Blastochloris viridis: one gene and its partner. The main gene of each other region encodes a partner of the protein of the gene in region 2 in a complex. Links are inferred from orthologs where the notes say so. Each region holds a gene or a part of one and is shown on either strand. Other genes may lie near its edges.

Evidence for each region. Proteins that work in one complex are often made in the same cells at the same time.
Region 1: the proteins of exbD (region 2) and BVIR_RS08935 are in contact, whole or in part, in a cryo-EM structure (PDB 9DDO), measured with the Escherichia coli proteins. The link is inferred for Blastochloris viridis from one-to-one orthologs.

Annotation. Positions count from the first base shown.
Region 1 is NZ_CP012946.1:2,008,471-2,014,883, forward strand. Bases 3,553-6,413 are described here. They hold BVIR_RS08935 (TonB family protein), read left to right. Parts: upstream 3,553-4,567; coding sequence 4,568-5,260; downstream 5,261-6,413. Other genes in these bases: BVIR_RS08925 (MotA/TolQ/ExbB proton channel family protein), read left to right, coding at 3,553-4,063; BVIR_RS08930 (ExbD/TolR family protein), read left to right, coding at 4,060-4,557; BVIR_RS08940 (protein-S-isoprenylcysteine O-methyltransferase), read left to right, coding at 5,273-5,932; BVIR_RS08945 (cation efflux transmembrane domain-containing protein), read right to left, coding at 5,992-6,413. Also shown: BVIR_RS08915 (MFS transporter), read left to right, coding at 1-1,187; BVIR_RS08920 (TonB-dependent receptor), read left to right, coding at 1,199-3,397; more of BVIR_RS08925, read left to right, coding at 3,425-3,552. UniProt on the Escherichia coli protein: Interacts with outer membrane receptor proteins that carry out high-affinity binding and energy dependent uptake into the periplasmic space of specific substrates such as cobalamin, and various iron compounds (such as iron dicitrate, enterochelin, aerobactin, etc.).
Region 2 is NZ_CP012946.1:2,796,084-2,804,332, reverse strand. What follows is about bases 1-2,933. They hold exbD (TonB system transport protein ExbD), read left to right. Parts: upstream 1-1,220; coding sequence 1,221-1,646; downstream 1,647-2,933. Other genes in these bases: hmuQ (heme-degrading protein HmuQ), read right to left, coding at 2,675-2,933; BVIR_RS12270 (energy transducer TonB), read left to right, coding at 1,643-2,479; exbB (tonB-system energizer ExbB), read left to right, coding at 503-1,216. In the rest of the region: more of hmuQ, read right to left, coding at 2,934-3,001; BVIR_RS12260 (NAD(P)H-binding protein), read left to right, coding at 3,442-4,107; BVIR_RS12255 (adenosylcobinamide amidohydrolase), read right to left, coding at 4,141-5,334; BVIR_RS12250 (hypothetical protein), read right to left, coding at 5,364-5,930; BVIR_RS12245 (hypothetical protein), read right to left, coding at 5,952-6,983; BVIR_RS12240 (DUF2937 family protein), read left to right, coding at 7,189-7,698; BVIR_RS12235 (TorF family putative porin), read left to right, coding at 8,044-8,249. UniProt on the Escherichia coli protein: Involved in the TonB-dependent energy-dependent transport of various receptor-bound substrates.

The DNA of each region.
Region 1 (6,413 bases), 790 kb from region 2 along the record:
CCGCCGCGATGGTCGCGATGTTCTTCATCTACACCATCCTGCCGGCGACGCTGCGCCAAGCCGGCCACCCGCCCGAGGTGGTCGGCATGGTCTTCCTTGCCTATCTGCCCTACGCGCTGCGGGTGGCATGGGCGCCGCTGGTCGAGCGCTGGGCGGCCGGGCAAGCCTCGCGCCACCGCGCGGCGCTGCGGCTGTTCCTCATCGCCGCTGTTCTGGCGATGCTGGCGCTGCTGGCGGTGGATCCGGCCACCTCGGTGTGGCCGCTGCTCGGCCTCAGCACGCTGGTGGTGACGCTGCTCGTCACCGCCATGACGGCGAGCGACGCCTATCTGGTCGCCATGGTGGGCGCCGCCGACCGGCAGCGTTCGGCGGTCCAGCAGGGCATCGCCGCGGCGGCCGGCGGCACCGCTCTCGGTGTCGCCATGCTCGTGCTCGGCGATCACGGCTGGCGCGGGATCGTCGTCGCCGTGGCGACACTATCCTTCGTGGTCGCGCTCCCCGCCCTGATGCTGCCGGACCGGCTGGGGGAGAGGCTCACGGCGACGGCAGGGCCACAGCGGGCGGGCCTGTGGACGTTCTTCAATAGCCCGGTGGTGCGGCGGCGGCTGGCGATCTCGGTGTTCGTGCACGGCGCCTTCGGTCTCGCCTCCGGCGCACTGCCGATCCTGCAGGTCGATGCCGGCCTCAGCGTTGGCGAGATCGGCCTTCTATCGGCGGTCGGCGCCAATATCGTCGGCCTTGCGGCGTCGCTGCTGGTCGGCGCCGGCATGGTCCGCTTCGGAGCCTGGCGAGCACTCGCCGCGCTCTGCGTCGCCTCCCTCGTCGGCTTCGGGACCGCAGCCGTAGCGGGCTCGGCGATCTTCGATTGGAGCGCCGTCATCGCCCTCACCTTCCTGGTGATGGGCACGTCCTACGCCTTCTTCGTCGTCTATCGCGCCCTCACCCTCATCGTGTGCCAAGGCGAGCGCGCCGCCACCCAGGCGGCCGCCCTCGCCTGCGCCGACTCGCTGATCTCGATCGTGGCGGCCACTGCGTCGGGCGCGGCGATCGCCGCGCTCGGCCTCAACGGGTTGTTCGCTGTCGTCGCCGCCCTCGTCTCGATCGGCACGGTGATCGCCGTGGTCATCTCGGCCGGACCCGAGGTCCGCGCCCTCCTTCGCCACCCTTCCCTGGAACAACCGCAATGATGGGGATCCCTTTGCGCCGATCCACGATACTGCTGGCATCGTCTCTGCTCTGCTCAACTGCACTGACGCCGGCCTATGCCGAGCCGGAGACCCAGAGCGAGAACGGCATCGAGACCGAGACGATCGAGGAGATCACCGTCACTGCCCGCAAGCGGACCGAGAAGCTGCGTGACATTCCGTTCTCGGTCGAAACCATCAGCCGCACCGAGCTTGAAGAGAAGCGGATCGTCGACGGCACCACGGCGCTGCGCGACATCGCCGGCGCGGTGAAGCCCTCCTTCGGCGACCGCTCGAACGACTTCATCATCATGCGCGGCGTCGGCGCCGTGCTGTTTCCCTTGAGCCCCGACGACAGTTCGGTGCTGACCTTCATTGATGGCGCGCCGACCTCGATCGCCGCCTCGAACTCAGCCTATTTCGACCTGCAGCGGGTCGAGGTGCTGAAAGGACCGCAATCGACGCTGTTCGGCCGCAACACCTCGGGCGGCGCCATCAATCTGATTCCGATCCTGCCGAGCGAGACGCCCGAAGGCTATGTCGGGGTCGAGTACGGCACCGACAATCACCGCCTCATCGAGGGCGCGTTGGCCGGCGCCATCGTGCCGGAAAAGGTGGCCGGCCGCGTCGCCTTCCGCGCCCGCGGTATCGACGGCTTCCTCTCCAACACCGAAGGCCCCGAACTGGGCGACGAAACCTCCTATGTCGGGCGCGGCTCGCTGCTGTTCACCCCCAACGAGCGCACCCGCTGGCTGATCAGCGCCAGCGGCGAGAAGACGGACCTCTCGCCGATCTACTACACGCTGCAGGGCGATGGCATGGAGAAACTCGCCGGCTATTCGGTGGCCGATGAGACCCTCGAATTCGTCAATCTGAACTCAAAGTTCGAATACGCCTTCGACGCCTTCACCTTCACCGCCCAGACCTCCTACCACAAGGCCGATACCGTCTCGCGCTACAACGCGCTCGACACCTATCTCGCCAGCGCGATGTCGGGCCTGCCGACCTCGATGTTCGCCGATCCGGACACCAATCACATCTACTGGACCCGGCACGAGAGCCGCGCCACCCAGGAGTTCCGCCTCACCTCCAATCCCGGCTCCAGCCTCTCCTGGATCGCCGGCGCGGTCGGCTACCAGGACACCGCGAACCTGATCCAAAGCGTCAGCTTGTGGCTCTACGGCCCGCTCATGGCCGGCACCGACGACTACAACCAGACCACCACCGGCGCTGCGGTGTTCGGCGAGGTTACGCTCCCGGTGTGGGACAAGCTGAAATGGACGGTGGGCGGTCGCCTGACCCACGAAAGCAAGGACTTCGACAACCTCTACACCTCCGACGGCACCACGATGGCGATCCCGTCATTCGCCGAACAAGGCACGATGTCCTACGGCTTCTGGACCGGTCGCACCTCGCTCGCCTATGAGTGGTCGCCGAACCTGTCGAGCTGGGCCAGCGTGGCGCGCGGCTACAAGGGCGGCGGCTACGGCGTCTTTAACCGAGCCGCACCATTCGGCGTCGCCCGCGACCCGTACGATCCGACCTCGATGATCGCCTACGAGATCGGCAGCCGCGGCTCGTTCCTGGACAATCGCCTGAACCTGTCAGGCGCCCTGTTCTACAACGACGTCTCGCAGGAGCAGATCACCGCCTTCAACACCCTGACGCTTGAATCGATGGCGCTCAATGTCGACGTCCAGAACTGGGGCGGCGAGCTTGAGGGCAGCTATCGCCTCGCCGAGGGCTGGGACGTCGGCTTCGGCGCCGCCTACACCCAGGGTGAACTGCTCAACGTGACGTCGGTCCTCGCCGCTCTCGTGCCTGGACTTGTGGACGGCAACAAGATCCCCGGCGTGCCGGAGTGGACCTTCAAGGCCTCGCTCGCCCACCGCACCCACGTCGAGAAGCTCGGGCTCGACGCCCAGCTCGGCGACGCCCAGGCCTACTGGCGGCTGGATTACAGCTTCATCGGCGAGCGCTTCGCGGAGGCCGGCAATCTGTTTCTGCTCGAAGCCTCCCACCTATTGGCGGCGCGGGCCGGCCTGGAGTGGGAGAAGCGGGAATTCTATCTGTTCGGCAGCAATCTGCTGAACGACGAGACGATCTCATTCGGTCAGGCCTACGGCCTGTCCGCCGCCACCGGCGAGCAGATTTCCGGCGTGAGCTACGTCCGCGGCCGCACCTTCGGGCTCGGCGCCAAGGTGCGGCTGTGACCGCGTCCATGGTTGCGAGGGCGTGACATGCACACGGTGGACATGACGCCGCTGGGGCTGTTCCTGTCGGCCGGCTGGGTCGGCCGCAGCGTGATCCTGGCGCTGACCGCAGCCTCGATCTGGTGCTGGGTGGCGATGGTCGAGGTCTGGCTCGGCCATCGCAGCCTCAAGAGCGCGCTCAAAGCGGCCGCGCGCGGCGAGGTGCCCGCGCTCCTCACCGGCGTCGAGCGTGCCGGCGTCGAGGCCGCGCGCCTTCACATCGCCGCCGAGAGCGTCGCCGAGCGGCGCACCCGCATCGGCGAGGCGATGGGGCGCGAGGCGGACATCGTGATGATGCGGCTCGAACGCGGCCTGCCCGCTCTGGCGATGATCGCCTCCGCCGCGCCGTTCATCGGCCTGTTCGGCACGGTGTGGGGCATCATGTCGAGCTTCATGGGCATCGCCGCGGCGCAGGACACCAGCCTCGCCGTGGTGGCGCCGGGCATTGCCGAGGCGTTGGCGGCGACCGCCATTGGTCTCGCCGCGGCCATCCCCGCCTCGCTCGGCTACAACCGCCTCGCCGCCGTGCTCGGCCACGCCGGGCAGCGGCTCCGCCATCACGTCGAACACCGCGCCGTGCAGTTCGGCATCAATGCCGTTCCTCCCATTGACGGAGAGACGCGATGAGCCTCGGTGGATTCGGAGGGTCGCGGCCCGGCGGGCACCGGCCGTCGGCCGAGATCAACGTGACGCCGCTGGTCGACGTCATGCTGGTGCTGCTGGTGGTGTTCATGATCACCGCGCCGCTGCTGGCGGCGGGCCTGAAGCTCGATCTGCCGCGCGCCTCCACGGCAAAGCCGCTTGATCCGAAGGATCCGGTGGTGGTGTCGGTCGATCGCGACGGCCGCATCGCCGTCGACCAGGGCGCGGTCGCGCGCGAGGAACTGGCGGCAGCGGTGCTGGCGAAAATTGCCGACGGCGAGCGCACCGTGCGGGTGCGCGGCGACCGCGAACTCGCCTATGGCGAGGTCGTCGGCATCGTCGATGTTCTGGTGGCTGCCGGCATCCGCCGTATCGCGCTGGTCACCGACCCGAAGGCCGCACAACGCCCCGGCCAGGACGCGCGGAGCGGCGGCGTGGTCGAGGCGCCCGCCCCGGCGGCGAGCGCCGCCGCGCCGTGATCGCCGCATCATGAGCGTCGCCGCCAGCGCTGCCGCAGCCTATCCCCCGCTGAGCCGCGGACGGCGGGCGGGCCTCATCGCCCTGGTCACGGCTGTGCACGCATCGGCCTTGATCGTCCTGCCCAGTCCTGAGCCCGCGCAGGCCCCGCCCGGGGAAGTCGAGATCACGTTCGTCGTCGAATCGCCCGCCACCGAGCCCGCCGATGCCGTCCCCGATCCGCTGCCGCCGGAGCCCCAACCGGAACCCGAGCCGGAGCCCATCCCCGAGCCACCGCCGGACCAGATCGTCACGCCCGAGCCGGAGCCGACCATCGCCCCCGAGCCGCGCCCGGCTCCCTCGCACCCGAAACCGGAGGCCGAACCGGTGCCGCGCCGCACTGAGCCCAAGCGCCCCAGCGCGCGGCCGGTTGCGCAGCCGGGCGAACCCTCCCCCACCGCGCGGCCCGGCCGCGACCCCGGCTACGCCACGCGGGTGCGGGCCATTCTCCAGGCGCGAGTCGACAGCCTCGGCCTGGAGGTGTCCGGCGTCGTCGCTGTGGCGTTCACCGTCGGGCCGGGCGGAAAACTCGTCTCGCACCGGCTGGTGCGCGCGTCCGGCAACTTCGCCATCGACCGCGCCATTCGCGCCGTGCTCGCCAGCATCTCGTTTCCCCCGCCGCCCGGCGGAAGCTTCGCCGGCAACGTCTCCATCCGCATACGTTAGGAGCCTCTGTCCATGCAGCCACGCACCCTCATCGGCATCGTCGTTCCCCTCGCCCTGCTCACCTCCTATGTTCTGTTCGCCGATAGCGGCGACTGGGGCACGCGGGCGTTCGTCGCCGGCAGCCTGACGATGTGGGTCTTGCGCAATCTCTACGTCCACACCCGCAACGGCCCGCTCGTCGAGACCCGCATGGACGTCACCGAAAGGCTCGTGCTCGTTGCCGCCGCCCTCGGCGTCATGGTGCTGCCGTTCGCGACGATCTTCTGGCCGTGGCCGGCCGAATGGGTGGTGCCCGCCAGCCCTGCCGCGATCATCGCCGGCGCCATCATTTACCTGATCGCCGATCTCCTGTTCTGGCGCTCGCACGCCGATCTCGGCCGGCAATGGTCGCCGACCCTCGAAATCAAGCAGGACCACGCGCTGATCACGCGCGGCGTCTATCGCTGGATCCGCCACCCGATGTACGCCGCGATGTGGCTGATGGCGATCGCGCAGGCGCTGCTGCTGCCGCACTGGGCCGGCGCGCTGTCCGGCCTCGTCGGCTTCGGCGCGGTCTATGTCACGCGCATCAACCGCGAAGAGGCGATGATGCGCGATCTGTTCGGCCCGGCCTGGGACGACTACGCCCGCCGCACCGGTCGGCTCCTGCCGCGCTGGCGCGGCTCGATGTGACGGGCGGGAAAAGGCACGCCAGCGCCGGGGACGATCGATCGCCCCGGCGCCGGCCGCAGTCAGTGGAGGTGCGCGTGGTTGTGCCCGTGCCGATGTCCATGCCCATCGTCATGCACATGGCCGTGGCTGGAAAGCGCGCCGAGGTCCTGTCCGGTGCGGTATTCCCGCCACGCCTGGCGCAGGATCTGTAGCGAGGAACTGAGGAACAGGCCGGCCATCGCCGCCGCGACCACCAGGTCCGGCCACGCCGTGGTGGTGCCCCACACGCTCGCCGCCGCCACCATTACCGCGACATTGCCGATGGCGTCGTTGCGCGAGCACAGCCACACCGAACGCACGTTGGCGTCGCCGTCCTTGTAGCGCATCAAGAGCAGCACGCTGGCGAGATTGGCGATCAGCGCCATGAGGCCGACCACCCCCATCACCTCCGCCCGCGGCACCCCCAGCACGACAAGCTGATAGGCGGTCGAGCCCAGCACCC
Region 2 (8,249 bases):
GTCAACACTAAGCGGGCAGTCGGGAGCCGTTGGCGGCTCATGCGGGGCGCGGCGCGGTGCGGCCGTTCCATTGCAGCCGATCTGCAGGACGCATGAGCGGGGTTTCCGGCGCAATGCGGCCTCCCGGTCCGAAACCGGACGACGGTTGATGCAGCGATTATTGATGATGTCTTCGATCTGGTTTGACGGTTTGGTTTCGGTCGCGCGCCGGCTCGGTTCGGCGGTGGCGCTGGCCATCGTTCTCGGCGCCTTGCCGGCGGCGGCCCAGGGTGGCCCTGCTGCGTCTCCGGCCGCGCCGGCACACCATCCCGCGCCCGCCGAGGCCTCCGGCGCCACGCCGCACCAAGCGATGCCGCACCCCGCCGCGCCTGCCACCGCCGCGCCCGCAGGTGGCGCCCCTCCGGCGGCCGCGCTGTCTCCGGCCGGCAGCGGCGGTCAATCCGCTGCGGAGCAACCCGGTTCCGCGCCGGCCCCCGCGTCGCAGGCTTCTGCGGCTCCGGCGATGCCCGAGCTGGCGCTGCCGCGCGATCTGTCGCCGTTCGGCATGTTCCTCGCCGCTGACATCGTGGTGCAGCTCGTGATGGTCGGGCTGGCGCTGGCTTCGGTGCTGAGCTGGACGGTGTGGCTCGCCAAGACCATCGAGCTTGCAGGCGCCCGCCGCCGTGCCCGCGGCGGCCTCAAGGTGGTGGAGGAGGCGACCTCGCTCGGCGAGGCGCTGGACCGTCTGGCGCCGGACGCCGAGGTGGCGCGGGACTTTGCCATCGCCGCCACCGCCGAGATCGGCGCCTCCGCCGGCCTGCCGGCCGACGGCATCAAGGAGCGGATCGGCTCGCGGCTTGAGCGCATCGAGGCGGCGGCTGGCCGCCGCATTTCCCGCGGCATCGGCAGCCTCGCCACCATCGGCGCCACCGCGCCGTTCGTCGGCCTGTTCGGCACGGTGTGGGGCATCATGAACAGCTTCATCGGCATCTCGAAGGCCCAGACCACCAATCTGGCGGTGGTGGCGCCGGGCATCGCCGAGGCGCTGCTGGCGACGGCGCTCGGCTTGATCGCGGCGATTCCGGCGGTGATGATCTACAATGTGTTTGCCCGCCAGATCGCCGGCTATCGCGGTGTGGTCGGCGATGCCGCAGCTGCGGTGCTGCGCCTGGCCGGCCGCGACATCGACCGGCGCAGCGGCGGGCAGCTGCGCAAGGTCCATCCGGCGGCGGAGTGACACCATGGCGATGCGGTTCGGTCCCTCCGACGGCGACGTCGATGAGATGCACGAGATCAACGTCACGCCGTTCATCGACGTGATGCTCGTGCTGCTGATCATCTTCATGATTGCGGCGCCGCTCGCCACCGTCGACGTCGCGGTCAACCTGCCGAACTCGACCGCCGAGCACCAGCCGCGGCCGGACAAGCCGATTTTCCTGACGGTAAAGGCCGATCTGTCGCTGGCGGTCGGCGACGAGGCGGTGGGCCACGGCCAGCTCGCCGGCGCGCTCGACCGCCTGAGCGGCGGCGACCGCGAGCAGCGGGTGTTCCTGCGCGCCGACAAGTCGGTCGCCTATGGCGAGTTGATGACGGTGATGAACGCGCTGCGCGCCGCCGGTTATCTCAAGGTGGCGCTGGTCGGGCTCGATGGTGGGGGCGCACGATGAGCGTGCTGTCGTCATCGCGCCGCGACGCCGCGCGCTGGACCACCGCGTTCGCGATCGCCACGCTGGCCCATGGCGGGCTGGCGGTGGCGGTGCTGGCGAACTGGCAGCCGCCGGAGACCGCCGGCGCGCCGGTGTTGGTCGAGCTGGAGATGCTGGCGGCGTCGCCGGACGTCGCCAGTGCCGAAAGCGTGCCGGGCCCCGAACAGACCAAGACCGACGACGTGCAGCCCCAGCCCGAGGAGGCCGTGACGCCGCCGCCGGAGCCGGAGGTCGAGCAGGCGGCGCTGGAGATGCCCGATCCGGTCGAAGCGCCGGTGACGGTGCCCGATCCGGTGCCGGTGCCCGAGGCGGTGCCGCCCAAGCCGGTGCCGAAGCGCGAGGTGAAGAAGCCCAGGAAGCCCGATCCCAAGCGCGAGGTGAAGAAGCCCGAGCCCGACAAGCCGGAGACCCCGCCGCGCGCGGTGGCCGCGACCACGGCGCGCAGTTCGGCGGACACGGTGGCCTCGATTCCCTCGCCCGGACGGTTCGGCCAGGGCAGCAGCAACGCCATGCCGAACTGGAACAGCCGCATCGTCGCCCACCTGCAGCGCCACAAGCGCTATCCCGCCGAGGCGCAGGCGCGTGGTGAAACCGGCGTTGCCCGTCTCCACTTCACCATCGACCGCAGCGGCAACGTGCTGTCGAGCCGGCTGGCGGCGAGTTCCGGTGTGAGCTCGCTCGACCGCGAGACCGCGGCGCTGATCCAGCGGGCGCAGCCGCTGCCGCAGGCGCCGCCCGAATTGTCGGGCGCCCGCTTCAGCTTCTCGGTGCCGATCCGCTACAGTTTCCGCTGAGGGCGCCGACCCGCGCTGGCAAGCCGGGCGCAGCGCTGCCGGCTCTCGCCGGAAATCCTGTTCGATCAGGTATTTCCGGCGAGGTTGGATTCGGGATCGCGAAGGGGCCACCGGACACCCAATCGGACCAATGGCGGCGGCAGCCGGCCGTTGGCCCGATCGTCGATGTGATTTCACCAAACGGGGCCGGCGGCATCACGCCGCGGCGGGCACGGTCTGCCGGACCTCGAAGCCCTCGAACTGCGGCGGGCCGAGATAGAGGCCGGGGCCGGCGCCAGCCCCGGAGCTGGAGTGGGCGCTGCGGAATTGCTCGGACTGGGTCCAATTGTCGAAGTCGGCCCGGCTCGCCCAGCTCGAGTGCGAGGCATAGAGCGTATGGTCCTCGGCCGCCGGCCCCTTGAGCAGGTGGAAGCCGAGGAAACCCGGCAGTTCGGCGAGGCGGCTGTCGCGGCCGAGCCAAATGCGCTCGAACGCATCCTCCTGGCCCTTGGCGATGCGGAAGCGGTTCATGGCGATGAACATGGCGGCTCCTGTGGGGTGACGGCGGATCCGGGCGGACTGGGCGGGACGGGCAAATGCTGCACCGGACACAGCATCGGCACCCGTTGCGATTCATAGGCAGTTGCAATACCTAAGGTCAACCAAGGCCGGCTTGCCTTTGGAACGCCTCGAAGGAACGGTGCCGGCTGAAGGCAAATCCCTGCGAGGTCCGGTCGCCCGGCCGGTTTTTCGGAGTTCGGTCGCCGAAAGGTCCATTTCGCAGCGGGATCTCAGGCGGGGCTGGCGGCGCGATCGCGGGCGTGATCTCGCCCAATCCGTCGCATACGGTTTGCCGCCGATCGGGCCTTCTGACCGTTGTCCAATCGGCGAAAATCCCGTTTCTGAGCAAGGGTTTTCGATCAGGCCGTTTCCGGGATCACGCCGTGATTTCCCGGAAACCCTATCACGCGAGGGGAGCTACGATGTCGCAAATGGTGGTGTTTGGTGCGAGCGGCCGGACCGGCCGGCATGTGTGCGAACTTGCCGCTGGCGCCGGCTGGACGGTGACCGCGGCTGTCCGCCGCCTTGAGGGCGCCGCGCCGGCGCCGGATCACGCCGCCAGGCTGGCGGCCGACGTGCTCGATCCGGCCAGCGTCGGCGCCGTGCTGGCGGCGGCCAAGCCGGACGTGGTGATTTCCGCCATCGGCGGCGGCGACATCCGCGTCGATGACGAGGGCGTCCGCAACATCGCCGACGCCTGCGTCGTCGCGGGCGTCCGCCGCGTCATCGTCGTCACCTCGCTCGGCTGCGGCGCGTCGCGGACCTACGCCTCCGAACGGCTGCTGGCGGCGATCGGCGAGGTGCTCGCCGCCAAGACCCGCGCCGAAACCCATCTGACGGCGCTGCCGCTGGAGTGGACCGTGGTGCGCCCCGGCGGACTGATCGACGGCGAGCCCAACGGCGCCGGCGCGCTGTTCGAGGACGACCGCGTCCACGGCCGCATCACCTGCCGCGACCTCGCCGCGCTGCTGGTCGCGCTGGCACGCGACGACGATGCCATCGGCATGGTGCTGTCGGCGGTCGACGAGGCGTCGCTGTCGGGCCCGAACGACCCGGTGCGCTACCGCGTGCGGGGCGAGGCGGCCTGACCGCAACCGGCGGGCGGCCATCGCCGCCGGGCGTCAGCGCGGGTCGGCCGCGGGCGTGATCGCCGCCATCATCCCGCTGGCGCGGGTCCATTTGTCGGGCAGGCCGAGCGCGAGGGCGCGCACCACCACCGTGGCCGGGCCGTCGTCCCCGCCGCCGGCCAGGATCGCGGCCAGCGCGGTGCGGTAGCGCTCGGTGCCGGCCGGCGTGCCGGCGACCGCCGCGGCGAGGGCGGCGCCGAGGTCGATGGCGCTCTCGCGCCAGCACGACGGCGGCAGCACGCCCCAGCCGACCTGATCGTGGACGTGGATCAGCGCCGCCGCCAGCGCCACCGTGCGCGGGTCGCGGTCGATGACGTCGCGGTTGTCGCGCAGCACCGCGGCGACCTCGTCCGGCAATTGCGCCGCCACCGCCGCGGTAAGCCGGTCGATGTCGAGGCCGAACCGCTCCAGCAGCCGGCTGCAGGCGCACTGCCGGGCCGGCACCAGCAGGTTCTGCCGCGCCACCGCCTCGCGGATCGCCGCCATCACCGCCTTGCCGATCAGCTCGCCCAGCACGCAATGGTGGCCGGCGCCGGTCAGCGGCTGGGCGCCCGCCAGCGGCGCTGCCACCGCGATCTGGTCGGTGCCGGTGCCGGTGGCGATCTTCGCCGACTGGCGCGAGGGTACCGACAGTTCCTGCATCACCGCCGCCTTGGCCTCGGTCGCGGTCATCACCGCGCGCACCATGGCGCCCTCCGTCATCGGGCTGTTGACCAGCACGATGACGTTGATGGTGCCGGGCGTCTCCGGCCCGATGTCGCCGCGGCGCTCGAAGCGGCCGTCGAATTCGTAATAGCCGGCCGGGTCGCCGGCGCGGGCGCCGCCGCCCTCGACGCCGGCGGTGGCGAGCGCCACCACCTTGAGGTCGCGATGGGCTTCCTCCGCGATGGCGAGCGTGTTGATGTTGGCGGCGGTGGCGAGGCCGGCGCCGGCGGCGCCGGCGAGGCCGTGGCTGTCGAGTAGGCCGGCGGCGTAGCGCTGCGGCTGGCGATAGGCCTCGTGCAGCGCCGGGATGATGTGGCCGACCGGCTCGCAGCTCTGGTGGTTGAACACCAGGTCGAGGTGGTCGGCGAAGCCGCCATTGGCGGGGCAGGTCGAGAACACCCGATGCGGCGTCAGGAACCGCACGCTGACGAGCTTGTCGTCGCGGTGCAGTTCCGCGGTGCCTGTGAAGCGGGCGAGCAGCATGGCGCGGTCAGGTCACGGTCACGGCGCGGTCAAATCCCGCACTCGTTGTCGATGTCCTTGCGGATCGCCGGGCACGCCTGCACCAGTTGCCCGATCGCCTCCTTGGCGCCGGTGAGCGGGATGCGCGCCACCACACCCGGCGCCGCCTCCGCGGTGTCGTCGTCGAGCGCGGTCACGTCGGTGCCTTCATCGAAATAGAGCAGCAGGCGCGCCGCCTGGAACGCGCTGAGGTTGACCTCGCAGGTGGTGCCGGCCCGCTCGAAATAGCCGCCGGCGGTGCGCGCGATCACCGCCTCGCCCATCGCCGGATCGCCGAGGAACCGATAGCGCTCGACCGCCTCGGCGTCGGTGAAGGCCGGGTGCGGCCGCACCAGCCCCGCCGTCAGCGCCAGCGCCGCCGCCGGGCGGGCGACGCCGCGGTCGGGCATGCAGCGCAGGCCGATGCTCTCGCCGTCCACCGTCACGAACGCCGACAGCCCCCATTGCGGATGGTGGCCGTAGCGCCACGCGGCGCCCGAGGATGCCTCCTCGGCGGACGCCGGGGCCGCCAGCGCGATCAGCGCGGCACACAGCGCAGGCAGCATCGGGCGACTCATGCCGGCCTCCATCGAACAGGGTCAGCCATCATCGAGTTCGGCCAGGTCGCCGGCAAGCCCGGAATAGGCCCGGCCGCGCAGCAGCGCCACCGACAGCCACACCAGATAGGCGCCGCCGAGCGCCGCCAGCACCAGCGCCGCCCACACCTCGGCGTCCGCCACCTCGTACGCGCGATAGAGGTCGTGCGGCGAGAACATCGAGCGGCGTTCGTGCAGCAGCGCCAGCACGGAGTGCGCCGCGACCCAGCCGACGCCGCCGATCACCACGACGCTGAGCAGCGGGACGAGCCACACCGAGGCCAGCGCGAAGCACAGCGTCAACAGCGGCACGAACAGGTCGATCTCGACCGGGTGCGGCAGCACGAACATCGGCAGTGCCGCCAGCACCACCAGCGCGGTGCGCCGCAACAGCCAGCCCACCGGGCTCTTTTTCGCGCTGGCCTGCGCCGGTCGCCGTGCCATCGCGGTGCGCACCTGCTCGGCCACCGCCTCGTAACGCTCCGGCGGGCAGAACAGGATCATCACCGTGCGCCAGGCGTTCGCCAGCGCGATGGCGTTCCAGCGCGGGTAGAACCGCGCCTTGACGATGCCGCGCCAGGCGGTGCGCTGATCGGCGGCGGTCTTGGCGATCAGGCCGGCGCCGGCTGCGCCGGGCCTGCCGGACAGCGCGCCGAGCACGATGGCTGCGCTTGACACCGCGGCCGCCCGGCGGTCGAGGGTCTCCGCCCGCGCGCCCTTGGCATCGACCGTGAAGCGCATGGTCATGCTGTTGCGGTAGATCGCCGCCATGGCGAGCACGCCGACCACGAACAGCGCGGCGGCAATGGCGGTGCTGATCGCCAGCATCGCCGGGATGGCGTCCGGGCTGCCGCCCACCGCCATCAGGAACGACAGCAGCGCCCCCATGATCAGCGCGGTCAGCCCGAAGACTTTGGCGTAGCCGGCCAGCAGCAGCGGGTGGGTCGCGACCGCGACATCGACCTCCCAACTCATCGGCGCCGCCCGCCTGGGAGCTTTGGCGCCGCCGCCGGTCGCCGTGGTGTCGCCTGTCATCCCCGCCCCCGCCTCAAACGCTTTCGCTAGATCACGACGTGTTTATCTTCCCTAGATCACGACGGGATCATCCGGAAACCGTATCATCCCAACGGTCCTGGATGCTGACGCATGGGGCCGCTGAAATTCGCAGATTTTCGTTCGTGACATCAATGATTTCACGAACGCCGCCGCCGGTATCAGGATCCAAGACGGGAGGTTCGTCATGGTCGGCCGTTTGTTCGCGATTGCGGTGGGTGTGGTGTGCGGCCTCGCGCTGGCGCAGTTTCCCGAGTTCGCCCAGCAATATAGCCAGCGGCTCGGTGGCCGGCTCGACGAGCTGCGCGGCTTCGTGCAGCGCTTCGACGCCGACGCTGCCCGCGCCGGCCTCACCCGCGCCGAAGGCCTCGCCGAGTTTGTCAGGCCGGGCTCGGCGTTCCTGCGCGACCGCGGCGCCGACGCGGCCGTCATGATCCGCCGCTTCGAAGCGTTCGACGCCGCCAAGACCGCGCTCGACACCGCCGCGCCATTCGAGCGGCTGGCGGTGTTCCTGCGCACCTACGACCGAGAGGTCGGGCAGGCGACCTACGCCGACTTCCGCCCGGCGGTGCCGGTGACCGCCGAGGGCGCGGTCCACGCCGGCGCGGGCTTTCTCGGCGGGGTGCTGGCGGCGTCGCTGATCTTCGGCCTGGGTCGCGGCCGGCGGCGGTCCCGCTCCGGCGGGGCGCCGGCGTGAGCGGCGGTGCGCTGGGGCGATTGGCGCAGGTGATTTGATTCGCGGTCGCAGCGCCTGGAAGCAACGTTCCATCGCCTGCCGGGGCTTGTCCGGTTTTGAGCAGTTTTGACGCGTATTTTTCTGCCAGCCGGTGAAATTGCGACCGCGCTGGTCCGGCGGTGCTGTTGCTGTTTCGCAACAGCACTCTGTAAAGTTAATAATCTGTCGCTATTTGCCTATTTAGTAGGCAGATGCTCGCTGTTTGTCCTTCCTTTGCGTATGTCGAGTTTGTCACAAATGCGGCGACAGATCGGGCGGGGCCCTTGCGGCCTCGCCGGTGAATGAAGCAGGGGAACGACGAAGATGATGAAGAGCTTCACGACGCTGACGGCCGCTGCGGCGGTGCTTCTGGCGGCCGGCACGGCCAACGCAGCCGACCTTCGCGCCAACGGCAAGACCGTTGAGGCGCCGCCCGCGCCGTCGATCTTCGACATCGCCTTTGGCGCCTCGCTGGCGTCCGACTATATGTTCCGCGGTATCTCGCAGTCGAACCGCGAGCCGTCGGTTGCGGC